2 regions of the Xanthobacter cornucopiae genome follow, and region 2 is predicted to be linked to the other one. Evidence: predicted binding sites of a transcription regulator. Region 2 holds the regulator's gene; the other holds the start of a gene.
What was found. Region 2 encodes LexA, which represses DNA repair genes until DNA is damaged. Its sites were predicted from a motif close to TGTTCNNNNTGTGTTCNG; they were not measured.
Positions count from the first base shown of each region.

Region 1: V5F53_RS19020 (ATP-dependent helicase) is a predicted target of LexA. The motif match lies at 3,354-3,371, and genes of this name have one in related genera.

Region 1 covers NZ_CM195531.1:4,317,793-4,325,408, forward strand. The annotation lists gene V5F53_RS19015 (SDR family oxidoreductase) at 149-907, shown strand; gene V5F53_RS19020 (ATP-dependent helicase) at 1,188-3,275, opposite strand; gene V5F53_RS19025 (hypothetical protein) at 3,530-4,090, opposite strand; gene V5F53_RS19030 (class I SAM-dependent methyltransferase) at 4,340-5,083, shown strand; gene V5F53_RS19035 (response regulator transcription factor) at 5,272-5,961, opposite strand; gene V5F53_RS19040 (DUF4118 domain-containing protein) at 5,958-7,616, opposite strand, start outside.
Region 2 covers NZ_CM195531.1:1,452,052-1,459,667, reverse strand. The annotation lists gene V5F53_RS06585 (ComEC/Rec2 family competence protein) at 1-1,767, shown strand, start outside; gene lexA (transcriptional repressor LexA) at 2,071-2,784, opposite strand; gene V5F53_RS06575 (molybdopterin molybdotransferase MoeA) at 2,972-4,186, opposite strand; gene moaC (cyclic pyranopterin monophosphate synthase MoaC) at 4,228-4,707, opposite strand; gene V5F53_RS06565 (DUF2147 domain-containing protein) at 4,844-5,266, opposite strand; gene trpC (indole-3-glycerol phosphate synthase TrpC) at 5,345-6,136, opposite strand; gene trpD (anthranilate phosphoribosyltransferase) at 6,136-7,167, opposite strand; gene V5F53_RS06550 (anthranilate synthase component II) at 7,177-7,616, opposite strand, start outside.

The DNA.
Region 1 (7,616 bases), 2.1 Mb from region 2:
GGTGTCTTGCCGGTGGACGGGCGCCGACCGAAGGGGCCGGGCCTCGCCTTCGCTCTTGAACCCGCGCGCCGCCTGTGCCGCCATGGCGAGGCGCCACATGCGCCAGCACCGCCCAAAGAATGGCGGGTCGGAAACAGGAGGAAGGTCCATGAGTCCCACGGCCAGCAGGAAGGTTGCCATCGTCACCGGCGCCGGGTCGGGCATCGGGCGGGCGGTGGCGGTGGCGCTCGCCGCCGACGGCTATGGCGTCGCCATCGCCGGGCGTCGTGAGGCGGCGCTCGCCGAGACGGCGGATGCCATGGGTTCGCCCCACACCCTGGCCATCGTCACCGACGTGACGGTGCCGGAGCAGGTGCAGGCGCTGTTCGCGGCCGTGAAGGACAAGTTCGGCCGGCTCGACCTCCTGTTCAACAATGCCGGCACCGGGGCGCCGCCGGTGCCGCTGGAGGACCTGTCGTTCAGCCAGTGGCGCGCGGTGGTGGACACCAACCTCACCGGGCCGTTCCTGTGTACCCAGGAGGCGTTCCGCCTGATGAAGGACCAGAACCCGCGCGGCGGGCGCATCATCAACAACGGCTCCATCTCCTCGCAGGCGCCGCGGCCGTTCTCGGCGCCCTACACCGCCACCAAGCACGCCATTTCCGGCCTGACCAAGTCCACCTCCCTGGATGGGCGGGCCTATGACATCGCCTGCGGCCAGATCGACATCGGCAATGCCGACACCGCCATGGCGTCGCGCATGAAGGCGGGGATTCTCCAGGCCGACGGCTCCACCGCGGTGGAGCCGGTGATGGACGTGGCCCATGTGGCCAGCGCCGTGCTCTACATGGCGAGCCTGCCGCTCGACGCCAACGTGCAGTTCATGACGGTGATGGCCACCAGGATGCCGTTCATCGGCCGGGGCTGAGCCGGGCCCAGGGCCGGCGTGCGACGCGCCCGCATCGCCGGTTCGCGCCACGGGCGTGGGTGCGCCGGCATTGCCGGGTGGCGGTGGCCTGGACCGGACGCCGCGCGCGGGGCCACCCACGGCCGCGGGCCTCCTGCAGCCTCCGGCGCGCGTGTTCCGGCGCCCGTCTTTCGGCGCCTGTGTTCCGGCGTCGTGGCACGCCCGCCAGGGGTGCGGCGAAGGGCGCGGCGAAGGGGCTCACCGCCACTGGACGGCCGCGCGTTCCCGCGGGCGGTGGGGTTCAGCCCCACATGCCGCGCAGCCGGGCGCGCACATCCACCAGGGTGGGGGCGAGCCCCGGCGCCGCTGCCTCGGCGCTCGCCGCCGGCCAGGAGCGGGCCTCGAACAGGTTGAGCATGGGCGCGGGGATGAAGCGGGTGCGGCTGGCGTAGACGTGCCGGTCGCCGCGCGCGTGCTGGCCGTGCACGAAGAAGCGCTGCGGCAGCATCAGGTCCAGATCGTCCTTGGCCCGGGTCATGGCCACGTAGAGCAGGCGGCGCTCCTCCTCGATCTCCACGCTCGACCCGGCCCCGAGATCGGACGGGATGCAGCCGTCCACCACATTGAGCACGAACACCGATTTCCATTCCTGTCCCTTGGCGGAATGGATGGTGGACAAGATCAGGTAGTCCTCGTCCTTCAGCGCCGCGCCGGCCTCGCCGGAGGTGGCGTCGGGCGGGTCGAGGGTCAGCTCGGTGAGGAAGCGGGCCCGGTCTGGGTAGCCGGCGGCGATGCTTTCCATCTGCGCGAGGTCGGCCTTGCGCATGTCCGCGTCCTCGTGAATGCGCTCCAGATGTGGCTCGTACCAGCGCCGCACCCGGCCGAACTCCGCCGGCCAGTGGGGATCGGGCGTGGCCAGCCCCTGCATCAGGATGACGAAGGCGGCCCAGTCCGCGCCGGTGCGGGGCGGGGCCGGGAGTTCGGCAAGCGCCTGCAGCGGGGCGGGGCTGGCGGCCATGGCGTCGAGCACGCGGCCGGCGGAGGCGGCGCCCACCCCGGGCAGCAGTTGCAGCAGTCGGAAGCCGGCCACCTTGTCGCGCGGGTTCTGGGCGAAGCGCAGCACCGCCAGCAGGTCCTTCACATGGGCGCTGTCCAGGAACTTCAGCCCGCCGAACTTCACGAACGGAATGTTGCGCCGGGTCAGCTCCACCTCGAGCGCGCCGGAGTGGTGGGCGGCGCGGAACAGGACCGCCTGCTGCTTCAGCAGCGTGCCCGCCTCGCGGTGGATGAGCACCTGGTCGGCGACGAATCGTGCCTGCTCGGCCTCGTCGCGGACGCAGACGAGGCGCGGGCGGCGGCTGGAGGGCCGGTCCGACCACAAGGTCTTGCTGAAGCGCTCCCGGGCTTCGCCGATCACCGCGTTGGCGGCGGCGAGGATGGGCTGGGAGGAGCGATAATTGCGCTCCAGCGTCACCACCTGTGCCGGTGGCGAGAACTGGCCGGGAAAGTCGAGGATGTTGCGCACGGTGGCGGCGCGGAAGGAATAGATGGACTGGGCGTCGTCCCCCACCACCGTCAGCCCGCGCCCGTCCGGCTTCAGGGCCAGCAGGATGGCGGCCTGCAGGCGGTTGGTGTCCTGGTATTCGTCGACCATCACATGGTCGAAGCGGGCGCCCATGTGGGCGGCCAGGGCCGGCTCGCGCGCCGCCACCGCCCAATAGAGCAGCAGGTCGTCGTAATCGAGCACGTTCTGGCGCTGCTTGGCTTCAACATAGGCGCCGAACAGGCCCTTCAGCTCGTCGGTCCAGGCCGCGCACCAGGGGAAAGCGTCGCGCAGCACCTCGGCGAGGTCCGCCTCGGCGTTGAGGGTGCGGGAATAGATGGCAAGGCAGGTGCCTTTGGCCGGGAAGCGGGCCTTGGTCTTGGAGAAGCCGAGCTCGTGCCGGACCAGATTCATCAGGTCCGCGGAATCCTCGCGGTCGTGGATGGTGAAGTCGGGGGTGATGCCCAGCTCGCCGGCATACTCGCGCAGCAGCCGCGCGCCCATGGCGTGGAAGGTGCCGGCGAAGGCGAGGGCGGCGCCCATGGCTCCGGCCGTGGGCGCCGCTTTCGGGCCCAGCACCTGGGCGCAGATGCGCTCCACGCGCCGCGCCAGCTCGTCGGCGGCGCGGCGGGAAAAGGTCATCAGCAGGATGCGGGCGGGATCGGCGCCGTTCAGCACCAGGTGCGCCACCCGGTGCGCCAGGGTGTTGGTCTTGCCCGATCCGGCGCCGGCGATGATGAGCAGCGGGCCGCCGACGCCGCCCCCGGCGGCCGCCGGGGTGCCATGGGTGACGGCGTGCCGCTGGCGGTCGTTCAGGGTGTCGAGATGCGCTGCCTTCGTCTCCACCCCGTTCCTCTCCACCCGGTTCGCCTCCCTGCCCCTCGCGCGGTTCCCGCGCCGGCGGCGGGGGCGAATCGATGGGGTGGGAACAAATATCGAACAGGACGGCCGCGCCGGCAACCATGACCGGTTTGGCGCCAGGCGCCGGCCTCGGGGATCATCCCGGAGGTTCGTGCGCCGGCCGCGCGGGCCCGGGGTGGAGCCCGCGCGGCGCCTGAGTCGATTCGCTCGGCGCCGGTCAAGGAGTGGCGCCGATGGGGTCAGTCGGTGTCGCGGCCGCGCAGGTGGTGCCACAGCAGGGCCAGCAGCAGCGCGCCCAGCACCAGCGCCGCCAGCGCCAGCACCAGGGCCGAGCGGTCGAGCCAGGCCACTGCGGGCACGCAGGCGCCCATCACCACCCCGTTGAGGGCCATGCGCCAGGAAGGAGCATGCACCCCGGCCACGAAGGTGCCGAGCGCCAGCAGCAGGAGCACCACCAGATTGGTGGAATCGATGTCGGCGATGGCCTGCACGCTGGGCAGGAACACCAGCCGCATGGCGATGAGGAAGGCGCCCCAGTGCAGCGCCTGGGTCCACACCAGCCGCCACCGTTCGTGGGCGGTGCGGGCCCGGGGCCAGCCGCCGAGGATGGACACGCCGGCGATCGCCACCGCCACCACCTCCCAATAATGCTCCAGCGGCTTGCGCATGAGGCTGATGTAAGCGACCCCGCCGATGGTGAGGGCGAGAATGACCAGATGGGGAATTTCGCCGATCCAGAACGCTTTCCAGTGGCGCGCGGCCGAGGAGGGCGGGGGATCGAGGGGGGTCGCCGAGGCCATGGCGCTTCCTTATCTCGCGAGAGGCGCGGCGGGGAGGGTGCCGCAGGGCGGGCAGTTGTCCCCCGCCGGGCCGCATCCGGCAAGGGTCCGGGGGCGGTCGCGGTGGATTTTCCGGCGTCGGTGCGGGCCGCCCGCATGCCGCGCCAGGGCCGCCGCGCCGCGCGGGCGTTGGGGTGGGCCTTGGCGCGGGCCGGCTTCGGCGGCTATGGGGAAGGTCCGGCGGCGTGTCGCCGGCGAGGGGAGGACGCAATGGCTGTCACCGGGGAGCGCGACGCGGGTGGTCCGTCTCTTGCGCCGTTCGGGGCCGGGGGCGCGCGGCCGCCGGCGACGGGGCTGGCCTTGATCGAGGCCTGGCTCGCGCCGCTCGATGGGCGCGCCGTGCTCGACGTGGGGTGCGGCGGTGGCGCCCTGGCGCAGGCGCTGACGGCGCGTGGCGCTCGCGTCATCGGCATCGACCCCTCGTCCGAGGCGGTCGCGGCGGCGCGGCGGGCGGCGCCGGGGGCGGTGTTCGAGGTGGCGGTGGCGCAGGCGTTGCCGTTCGCGGCCGAGAGCGTCGATGCCGCCGTCTTCGTCAACAGTCTGCACCATGTGCCGGTCGCGGCCATGGGCGTGGCGCTGGCCGAGGCGCTGCGGGTGAGCCGTGGCCCGGTGGTGGTGATCGAGCCGCTGGCGGAAGGGCCATTTTTCGAGGCGCTGCGGCCGGTGGAGGACGAAACCGCGGTGCGCCAGGCGGCCCAGGCCGCCATCGCCGCGCTGCTCGCGTCCGGCGGGGCGGTGCTGGCGGGCGGCGGCGATTATGACGAGGTGCGCCGCTTCGCCGGCGTCGATGCCTTCCTGGACAAGGTGGTGAGCGTGGACCCGGCGCGGGCCGATGCCGCGCGCCGCCTGCGTCCGCAGGTGGAGGCGCTGATGCGGCGGTGGGGCAGGCCGGAGGCGGCCGGCCTGCGGCTCGACCAGCCGCACCGGGTCCATCTGCTGCGGCGGATCAGCTGAGGCCATCGGCCCCGGTCTTCGACCGGTGCCAAGTGGGTCCGCTCAAGTGGGTCCGCTCAAGTGGGTCCGCTCAAGCGCCGCGCGGGCGTGATCAAAAGCCATGAGTCCCGCTCACGGGCCTTTGGCATGAGGCCGGGCGCTCCCGGCCGGCGGGGGGAGCGCCTGCGTCTGGGGGGGCGGTCCGGGCGTCAATCCGGTTCCGCGAGACGGTAGCCGACCCCCGTCTCGGTGCGGATGTAGCGTGGCTGCTCGGGCACGTCCTCCAGCTTCTGCCGGAGCTGGCGCACGTAGACCCGCAGGTATTGCACGTCATAGGCGCCGCCCCACACCCGCTCCAGCAGGAAGTGGTGGGTGAGGACCTTGCCCGCGTGCTGCACCAGCAGGCGCAGGATGTCGTATTCCTTGGGTGAGAGCTTCACCTCGCGGTCCTTCATCCTGACGGTCCGGCGCACCAGGTCCACGGCGAGGTCGCCGACCTTGAACAGCGGCTTTTCCCCCTGCTGCTGGAGCCGGTGGCGCAGCGCCACCCGCAGGCGGGCGATCAGCTCGTTCATGCCGAACGGCTTGGTCACATAGTCGTCGGCGCCGGCATCCAGGGCCTCGACGATACCGGCCTCGTCGGTGCGGCTGGAGAGGATGACGACTGGTATGGTGATGCCGGCGGCGCGCCAGCGCTGCAGCAGCGCCTTACCGGGCAGGTCCGGCAGGCCGAGGTCGAGGATGACGAGATCGGGCGGGCGCGCGGCCATCTGGGCGATCGCCTCGGCGGCGGTGGCGGCGCTGTCCACCTCGTAGCCCTGGGTGCCGAGGCCGGCGGCCAGCAGCTTGCGGATGGCGGGCTCGTCATCCACCACGAGGAGGCGCACGCGGCCGCTCATGGCGCGCAGGCCCCATGGCGGGCGGTGGGGAAGGTGATGACGAAGGCGGTGCCGCCGCCGGCCCGCCCGACGGCGACGATGCTCCCGCCCATCGCCTCCACGAAGCCGCGGCAGATGGCGAGCCCGAGCCCGGTGCCCGGCCGCACCCGGTCTTCCTTGTGGACGCGGTGGAATTTGTCGAACACCCGTGCGCGCTCCTCTTCCGGGATGCCCGGCCCCTCGTCGCGGACTTCGATGACCACCTCCCCGTCGCGGGCGCCGGCGCGAATCTCCACCTTCGAGCCCGGCGGGGCGTATTTCGCGGCATTGTCGAGCAGGTTGAACAGGACCTGCTCGAACAGCACCGGGTCGAGCCTCAGCAGCGGCAGGTCGCGGTCGATGTCCACCGCGACGGCGTGGTGCTTGAGGATGGGCTGGGCCCGGCGCAGGGCGGTGCCGACGATTTCGCCCACGTCGTGCGGCGCCGCGCGGGGGGCGATGGCGCCGGATTCCAGCCGCGTCATGTCGAGCAGGTTGGCGATGAAGCGGTTGAGGCGCTGCGCCTCCTCCTCGATGGTGGTGAGCAACTCGGCCCGCGCCGCGCCGCTCAGGGCGTCGGCGAAATCGCGCAGGGTGCCGGCGGAGCCCATGATGGAGGCGAGCGGCGTCTTCAAATCGTGCGAGATGGAGGTGAGCAGGGCGGAGCGCAGCCGGTCGGTCTCGGCGTCGAGGCGGGCCTGTTCGAGATCGCCCACCAGGTTGACCCGTTCCACCGCCAGCGCCGCCTGGTCGGCGAGGGCGTCCAGCAGCCGGCGCTGCTCCGGGGCCAGAAGCGCGCCCTCCTTGTCGCTGTCGAGGCCGATGACCCCGACCACGCCGCGCCCGGTGTGGACGGGCAGGAACAGCCGCCGCGCCCCCGGCAGGGTATCGGCGCCGCGCCCGGCGGCATGGCTGTGCTCGAACGCCCATTCGGCGGCGGCGAGATCGGCGGCGTCGAGCCGGTCTTCCGGCGGGTAGGCGGCCTTGACGGCGAGCGTGCCCGCCTCCGGCAGCAGCACCACCACCCGCAGCTTCAGCATGGAGGCGATCTGGAAGGCGGTGGCCCACAACAGGTCGTCCAGGGTGCCGGCTCCGGCGAGCTTGCGGGAGAACAGGTAGAGGTCCTCGGTGGTCTTGGCGCGGGCCCGCGCCGCCAGCGCCTGCCCGCGCACCCGCGCGGTGAGATTGCTGGCGATGATAGCCACCACCAGGAAGAAGAACAGGGCGAGAATGTTCTCCGGATCGGCGATGGTGAAGGTGTAGAGCGGTGGAATGAAGAAGAAGTTGAACGCCAGCATGCCGGCCAGCGAGGCGAGCAGGGCGGGCCGGAGCCCGAGCTTCACCGCGCTCACCAGCACGGCGGTGAGGAACACCAGGGCGATGTTCTGGAACGCCAGGATGTGCTGCAGGGCCAATCCGAGGCCGGTGGCCACGGCCACCAGGGCGAGGCTCGCCAGATACGGCCGGGCGTCGGCGGCGCCGGTGGCGCGCGGCGCCGGCGCCGGGGCCGGCCCCGGCGTCTCGCCCGCCACCACGTGAACCGAGATGTTGCCGGAGCGCCGCACCAGATCGTGCACCACCGAGCCGTGCAGCATCTCGAACCAGCGCGAGCGGTCGGACTTGCCCACCACCACATG
Region 2 (7,616 bases):
GGGCCGGTGTCCGGCCTTGAGGGGCAGCCGCGCCTGGTGCGGCTTTCCCTCAAGCGGGGCACTGCGCCGCCGGTGGGCGCGCATCTGACCCAGACGGCGCGCCTTCTGCCGCCGCTCGGTCCGGCGATGCCGGGCTCCCACGACTTCGGGCGGGCGCCGTGGTTCCAGGGCATCGACGCGGTCGGATTCGGGCTCGGCCGCCCACGGCTCTCGCCGGCCGCCGGCCCGCCTCCCCTCTCGGTGCGGGTGGCGATGGCGGTGGACGCGGCGCGCGCGGGGCTTGCCGGCCGCATCCGCGCCGTGCTGCAGGGCACGCCTGCGGCGATCGCCGTCGCCCTGGTGGCCGGTGACCGCTCCGCCATCGCCCCGGCGGTGGAGGAGGGCATGCGGGTGTCGGGACTGACGCATGTGCTGTCCATCTCCGGCCTGCACATGGCGCTGGTGGCCGGCACCCTGTTCGCCCTGGCGCGCGGGGGGCTGGCCCTGGTACCGACGCTGGCCCTTCGCTGGCCGATCAAGGCCCTGGCGGCGCTGCTGGCGCTGGCCGGGAGCGCCGGCTACCTCGTCTTGTCCGGCAATGACGTGCCGGCGCAGCGCTCGTTCGTGATGACGGGGCTGGTGCTGGTCGGCGTTCTCGCGGGGCGGCGCGCCCTCACCTTGCGTACCGTGGCGGTGGCGGCGGTCGTGGTGCTGGGCCTCACCCCCGAGGCGGCGCTCGATCCCGGTCCACAGATGTCGTTCGCGGCCACCCTGGCCCTGGTGGCGGCCTACGAGCGGCTGCGTCCGTTGCAGGCGATGCCCCGGCCGGACGGGGTGGCCGCCCGCCTGGCGCTGATGCCGCTGGTGTTCGTCGTCGGCAGCGTGCTGACGGCGCTGGTGGCCGGCACGGCCAGCGGTCCCTATGGCGCCTTTCACTTTCAGCGCATCGCGCCCTACGGCGTCCTGGCCAATCTGGCGGCGATGCCCGCCGTCACTTTTCTGGTGATGCCGTTTGGGCTCATCGGCGTGCTGCTGATGCCGTTCGGATGGGACGCCTTGGCCTGGCCGGTGATGGGGCTGGGCATCGAAATCATGCTGGCGGTGTCCGACCAGGTCGCGGCCCTGCCGGGGGCCGATGCCCGGCTCGACACCGTGAACGCCGCCGCCCTGCTCTGGTTCACGGTGGCGCTTCTGGTCCTTTGCCTGCTGCGCGGCGTGCCGAGCCTGCTGGCGCTGCCGGCGCTGCTGGCGGCGATCCTGGTCTCCGGCGCGCCGCCGCGCCCCGCCGTGCTGGTGGCGCCGAATGCCGCCACGGTGGCGGTGCGCGGCGCCGACGGGCGGTTGTCCGTCGTGGGAGCGCGCGGCCAGCGGGTGCTGGTCGAGCAGTGGCTGACGCGTGAGGGCGACCGCCGCGCGGCGGGCGGGGACGACATGGCGCGGGGCTTCGTTTGCGATCGGCTGGGCTGCGTCGCCCCGCTTCCGGGCGGCGGCGCCCTCGCCGTTTCGTACCGGGCCGAGGGGTTGGCGGCGGACTGCCTGAATGCCCGCATCGTCGTCACCCGCGAGGTGCCCCCCCGGGGGTGCCCGGCGCGGGTCGTAACCCCGGCGGAACTGCAACGCTCGGGAACCTTGGCGTTCTTCCTGATCGACGGCGCCTTGCAGGCCCGTCCGGCGAGGGACCCGGGGATCGACCGGCCCTGGATGCCGCCACTTCCCTCGCCGCCCGAGGAGCCGGCCATGGCCACCGATTCCGCGCCGCCCGAGACCGACGACGCCACCGCGGAGTAACCAAGGCCGCGCCCTTTCCGGCGGACCACGGTTCCGTCGGGAGCGGGCAGGGCTGCCGCGCCGTGCATCGAGAGGGGCACATCCATAACCGCGCCGGCCGACCGCCGGCTGGTGTCCGCGTCTTTTTCATTCCGGCGGGTCGAACCGGTGTCCGCCACCTGGCGCATTTGCCTGGGTGCGCCGATCTCCCGGGTGCTTCGATGCCGCCACCTGCCGCCCCTCAAAGGTGCATCGGGCTCCGTCTGAGCCGGCCGCGATGCTTCCGGTGCGCTTGCGTTCAGGCCGGCGCTGGCCCCCGGGCGTTCAGTAGCGCCGCATGAGACCGATCAGCCGGCCCTGGATGCGCACGCGATCCGGACCGAAGATGCGCGTCTCATAGGCCGGATTCGCCGCTTCCAGGGCTATGGACGCGCCCTTCTTGCGCAGGCGCTTCAAGGTGGCCTCCTCGTCATCCACAAGGGCCACCACGATGTCGCCGGTCTCGGCGCTGTCGCACTTGCGAATCAACACCGTGTCGCCATCCAGGATGCCGGCCTCGATCATGCTGTCGCCGCGCACCTCCAGCGCGAAATGCTCGCCTGAGCCGAGCATTTCCGGTGGGATATTCAAGGTCGCGTTGCGGGTCTGGATGGCGGAAATGGGCGTGCCGGCGGCAATTCGCCCCATCACCGGCACCGCGACGCTCTGCCCGCTGTCTTCCTCGTCCTCGGCCACGGGCCGCACCTTGCCGAGGCTCCCCTCGATCACCGAGGGGGAAAAGCCGCGCGTGGTACCGCGCGGCGTCGCGAGGCCGGGAGCCACGCTGTCCGGCAGGCGCACCACCTCCAGCGCCCGCGCCCGGTTCGGCAGGCGGCGGATGAACCCGCGCTCCTCCAGGGCGGTGATCAGTCGATGGATGCCCGATTTGGAGCGCAGGTCGAGCGCCTCCTTCATCTCGTCGAACGAGGGTGGAACGCCGGTTTCCTTCAGCCGTTCATGGATGAAGCGAAGCAGGTCGTATTGCTTGCGCGTCAGCATCTCACCCCCCGTTGCGCAGCCACCGTGCACTGGTTCAACCGTACCGTCCTGCAGGGAGGATGGAGGGTGTGCGGTGGCGTTGCGAAAAGAAACAAATCAAGAACAGGTTGTATCTGTTCCTTTTGTGTTCCGCAAGGGTGAAGATCGGCTTAACCTTGCTCCAAAAAGGCCGAAGCCGGCCTTTGTGCTAATCGTGAAAGGGGATGATCTCGCACGGGTCGCCGGGCGCGGCGGCGGGGGCGAAGGGGGGGCGCACCAGCAGGCAGTCCGCGGCGGCGAGCACGCTTAGCATGGCGCTGTCCTGAGACGGGAAGGGCGTCACCCGGACCGACCCGTCGGGGGCCTGTTCCGCGCGCGCGCGCATGAAGTCGCGGCGCTGGTCGTTGGCGGGCACCGCCACCGCCAGCCGCGCCGGCGCGGTGCGCAGGCCCGCCGCTGCGTCACCCTGAAGCGCGCGCACCAGGGGGTCCAGGAAGACCAGCGCGCACACGTGCGAGGACACGGGATTGCCGGGCAGGCCCAGGCATCGCACCGCGCCGCGGCTGCCATACATCAGCGGCTTGCCGGGACGCAGCGCGATCTTGTGCACGTAGAGATCGACGCCCTCGGCCCGCAGCGCCGGGGCCATCAGGTCGTGGTCGCCCACCGAGGCCCCGCCGGAAGTCACCACCAGATCGAAGGCGCCGCTCAGCGCCCGCGCCACGATGGCGCGGATGTCTGCGAGATCGTCGCCCACGAGACCAAGATCGGTCACCTCCGCGCCGGCGCGCGTCGCCAGCGCGGCAAGGCCGAAGGCGTTGGAGACGACGATCTCCCCAGGCGCGCCGGAGCCGCGCCCGGGCAGCACCAGTTCATCGCCCGTCTGGATGAGGGCGACGCGCGGGCGACGCGCCACAGGCAGGAGGGCATGATCCATGGCCGCTGCCAGCATGATGTCGCGGCTGGTCAGCCGGCGTCCGGCGTAAAGGCCCGGCGTGCTTGCGAGAAAATCGCAGCCGAGTTTGCGCACATTGCGCAGGGCCGCCGTGGGCGCCGTGGTGGTCAGCCGCTCGCCGTCCCGGGTGGTATTTTCCTGGATCACGACGGTGTCTGCCCCCTCGGGCACCACCGCGCCGGTGAAGATGCGCACCGCCTCGCCCTTCCCCACCGTCCCGCCGAACGGGCGGCCGGCGGCAGATTCGCCGATGACGGTAAGGCGCGCAGGGGTGTCGGCGATGTCGGCGCCGCGCACCGCGTAGCCGTCCATGGCCGACATGTCGGCGGGGGGCTGGGACCGCCGGGCGATGAGATCGGCCGCGAGCACCCGGCCGGCCGCGGCCTCCACCGGAACCTCTTCCACGCCGAGCAGGGTCGCCGACTGGGTTACACGGCTCTGGGCTTCCTCAACGGTCATCAGCGCCATGGCGCGGTTCCTTCTTATTGCTGTCTGGCCGGCGCGTTGGCTCAGTCCTCCGCCCGCCACGCGCCGCTGCGCCCGCCGGATTTCTCGATGAGGCGAATGCCCTCGATCCGCATGCCGCGATCCACCGCCTTGGCCATGTCGTAGAGGGTAAGGCAGGCCACCGAGACGGCGGTGAGCGCTTCCATCTCCACGCCGGTCTGGCCGGAGGTCTTCACCCGCGCCGTCACCACCAGGCCCGGCAGGTCGGGGGCGGCATCGATCTCCACCTCGACTTTCGACAGCATCAGCGGGTGGCAGAGGGGAATCAGCTCATGAGCGCGCTTTGACGCCATGATGCCGGCGATGCGCGCGACGCCCAGGACATCGCCCTTCCTGGCGTTGCCGGAGAGCACCATCTGGAGGGTGGCGGGCGCCATGGCGATGCGGCCCTCGGCCACCGCCTCGCGGGCGGTTACCGCCTTTGACGAGACGTCCACCATGCGCGCGGCGCCCTGGTCGTCGAGATGGGTCAGGCTCGCCATGGCAGGGACTACGCCTTCGGAATCGATGCGGACCGCCGCAAGATGGCGTCCGGGGGCGAAGCTGTCCACCACCGTCGGGTCGCAGCCAGGGGGCGCGCCCGCGCCCCCCGTTGTCGATCCGGGAAGAGCTTGGGGCTCAGCGCAGGCGGGTCCAGCTCTGGGTCTTGCAGAGCGGCGCGAGGATGCAGCCCTTCAGCTTCAGGGTATCGTTGCCGTCCAGCGTGAGGGTGCCCGAGTAGGTCTTGCCGTCCTCGGCGTTGTAGATGGTGCCGCCGGTCCATTCCTGAGGGCCGCCGGCGAAGCCGGTGAGGATGGTCAGTCCCTTGAGCGGGCGGCCGCGCTGGGCGGCATTCTGGTTGTTGACATCCTTCAGCGCCGGATCGGCCGCCAACCCTTCGGACGAGACGAGACGTCCGCACAAGGCCGCGCCGCACCGGGAGATCTCCACCTGGCCGCCGCGCGTCGGCGTCTGCCACAGGCCGGTGGGATCGGCCGCCGAGGCTGGGCTCGACACCAGGCCGGCAAGACCCAGACAGGCGGCGACAAAGGCCCATTTCATCACGATCCTCCCATATGGCCCGGCCTCTTCGCGGGCCGGGTCTATCCATTAAGGCGGAAAGTGACGTATAGGGCAAGCCTACGACGCAAGGAGTGATGATGTTGCGCTTGCGACATCCTCCTGGCGCATCAGGCTCTCGCCCACCAGGATGCTGCGGATGCCCGCCTGCGCCAGCCGCCCCACCTCCTGCGCGGTGAAGATGCCGCTCTCGCCGATCACCAGCCGGTCCGCCGGCACCCGCGGTGCCAGCCGCTCGCAGGTGCTAAGGGAGGTCTCGAAGGTGCGCAGGTCGCGGTTGTTGATGCCGATGAGGCGGCTCGGCAGCGCCAGGGCGCGGTCCAGCTCGGCGTCATCGTGAACCTCGAATATGGCATCCATGCCATGGGCGTCGGCCGCCGCCGCGAGGTCCCCGGCGAGGGCATCGTCGACGCCGGCCATGATGATGAGGATGCAGTCGGCCCCCCAGGCGCGGGCTTCCGCCACCTGGTAGGTGTCGTACATGAAGTCCTTGCGCAGCACCGGCAGGCTCACCGCCGCCCGCGCCGCCTTCAGGTAGTCCGGCGCGCCCTGGAAGGAGGGCGTGTCGGTGAGGATGGAGAGGCAGGTGGCTCCGCCCCGCTGATAGGCGCGGGCGAGCGCCGGGGGGTCAAAGTCCGGCCGGATCAGGCCCTTGGACGGGCTCGCCTTCTTGATCTCGGCGATCAGCGCGGTCTGGCCGTCGGCGATGGCACGGGCCAGCGCGGCGGCGAACGGGCGCACGCGCGGCGCGGCCCTGGCGGCGGCCTCGATCTCCGCCAGCGGATGGGCCCGCTTGGCGGCCGCGATTTCCTCGCGCTTATAGGCCTCGATGCGAGTGAGGATGTTGCTCATCAGGCTGCCTCCGCCAGCGCCGCCGAAACCGTCACCAGATGCGCCAGCCGGCTTCGGGCGGCGCCGCTGTCAAGGCTCGCTGTGGCCAGCTCGACGCCCTGGCGTAGATCCTTGGCGCGGCCCGCCACCACCAGCGCGGCGGCGGCATTGAACACCGAAACGTCGCGGTAGGCGTTGCGCGCGCCGTCGAGCACGGCGGTGAGCGCGGCGGCATTCTCCTTCGCGTCGCCCCCCTTCAGGGCTTCCGCCGGGGCGCGGGCGAGACCCACATCCTCCGGCGTCACCTGGAAGGTGTGGATGCGGCCGTCCTCCAGCACCGCGATGTCGGTGGCACCGGAAATGGTGATCTCGTCGAGCCCGTCGGAGCCGTGCACCACGAACGCCCGCTCGGAGCCGAGCGCCTTCAGTACCTCGGCCAGCGGCACGATCCAGGACTTGGCGAACACGCCCACCATCTGCCGCGTCACGCCGGCCGGATTGGAGAGCGGGCCGATGAGATTGAAGATGGTGCGGGTGCCCAGTTCCACCCGGGCCGGCCCCACGTGCTTCATGGCCGGATGATGGGCGGGCGCGAACATGAAGCCGATGCCGGTCTCCGCCACGCAGCGGGAGATGCCGGCCGGCGACAGGTCGATGCGGACGCCGAGCGCGGCCAGCACGTCGGCGGCGCCGGACTTGGAGGACAGCGCCCGGTTGCCGTGCTTGGCCACCGGCACTCCGGCCCCGGCGACGATGAAGGAGGCGCAGGTGGAGATGTTGTAGGAGCCGGAGGCATCGCCGCCGGTGCCCACCACGTCCACGGCCCCGGCGGGTGCCACCACCGGTAGCATCTTGGCCCGCATCACCGAGACCGCGCCGGCGATCTCGTCCACGGTCTCCCCCCGCACCCGCAGGCCCATCAGCAGGGCGCCCATCTGCGCGGGGGTGGCCTCGCCCGACATCATCTTGTCGAACGCGATGGCGGCCTCGTCGCGGGACAGGCTGGCGCCGGTGGCGACCTTGCCAAGCAGCGGCTTGAACTCGTCGGTCATCTTTTGTCCTCAGCCTCTGGCCGCGTTGAAGGCGGTCGCAATCTCCAGGAAATTGCGCAGCAGCGCATGGCCGTTCTCGGAGGCGATGCTCTCGGGGTGGAACTGCACGCCGTGGATTGGCCGGGTCTTGTGCGCCAGGCCCATGATGAGGCCGTCGGCGGTGTGGGCGGTCACTTCCAGCGCGTCGGGCAGGGTCTCGCGCCGTACGATCAGGGAGTGGTAGCGGGTCGCCTGGAACGAATGGTTGAGGCCGCGGAACACGCTTCGGCCCTCATGCAGGATTTCGGACAGCTTGCCATGCATGGGGGTCGGCGCGCGCACCACATCGCCGCCGAACACCTGGCCGATGGCCTGGTGGCCCAGGCACACGCCGAAGATGGGCACCTGGGCTCCGGCCTCGGCGATGAGATCGCAGCAGATGCCGGCCTCGGAGGGCGTGCAGGGGCCGG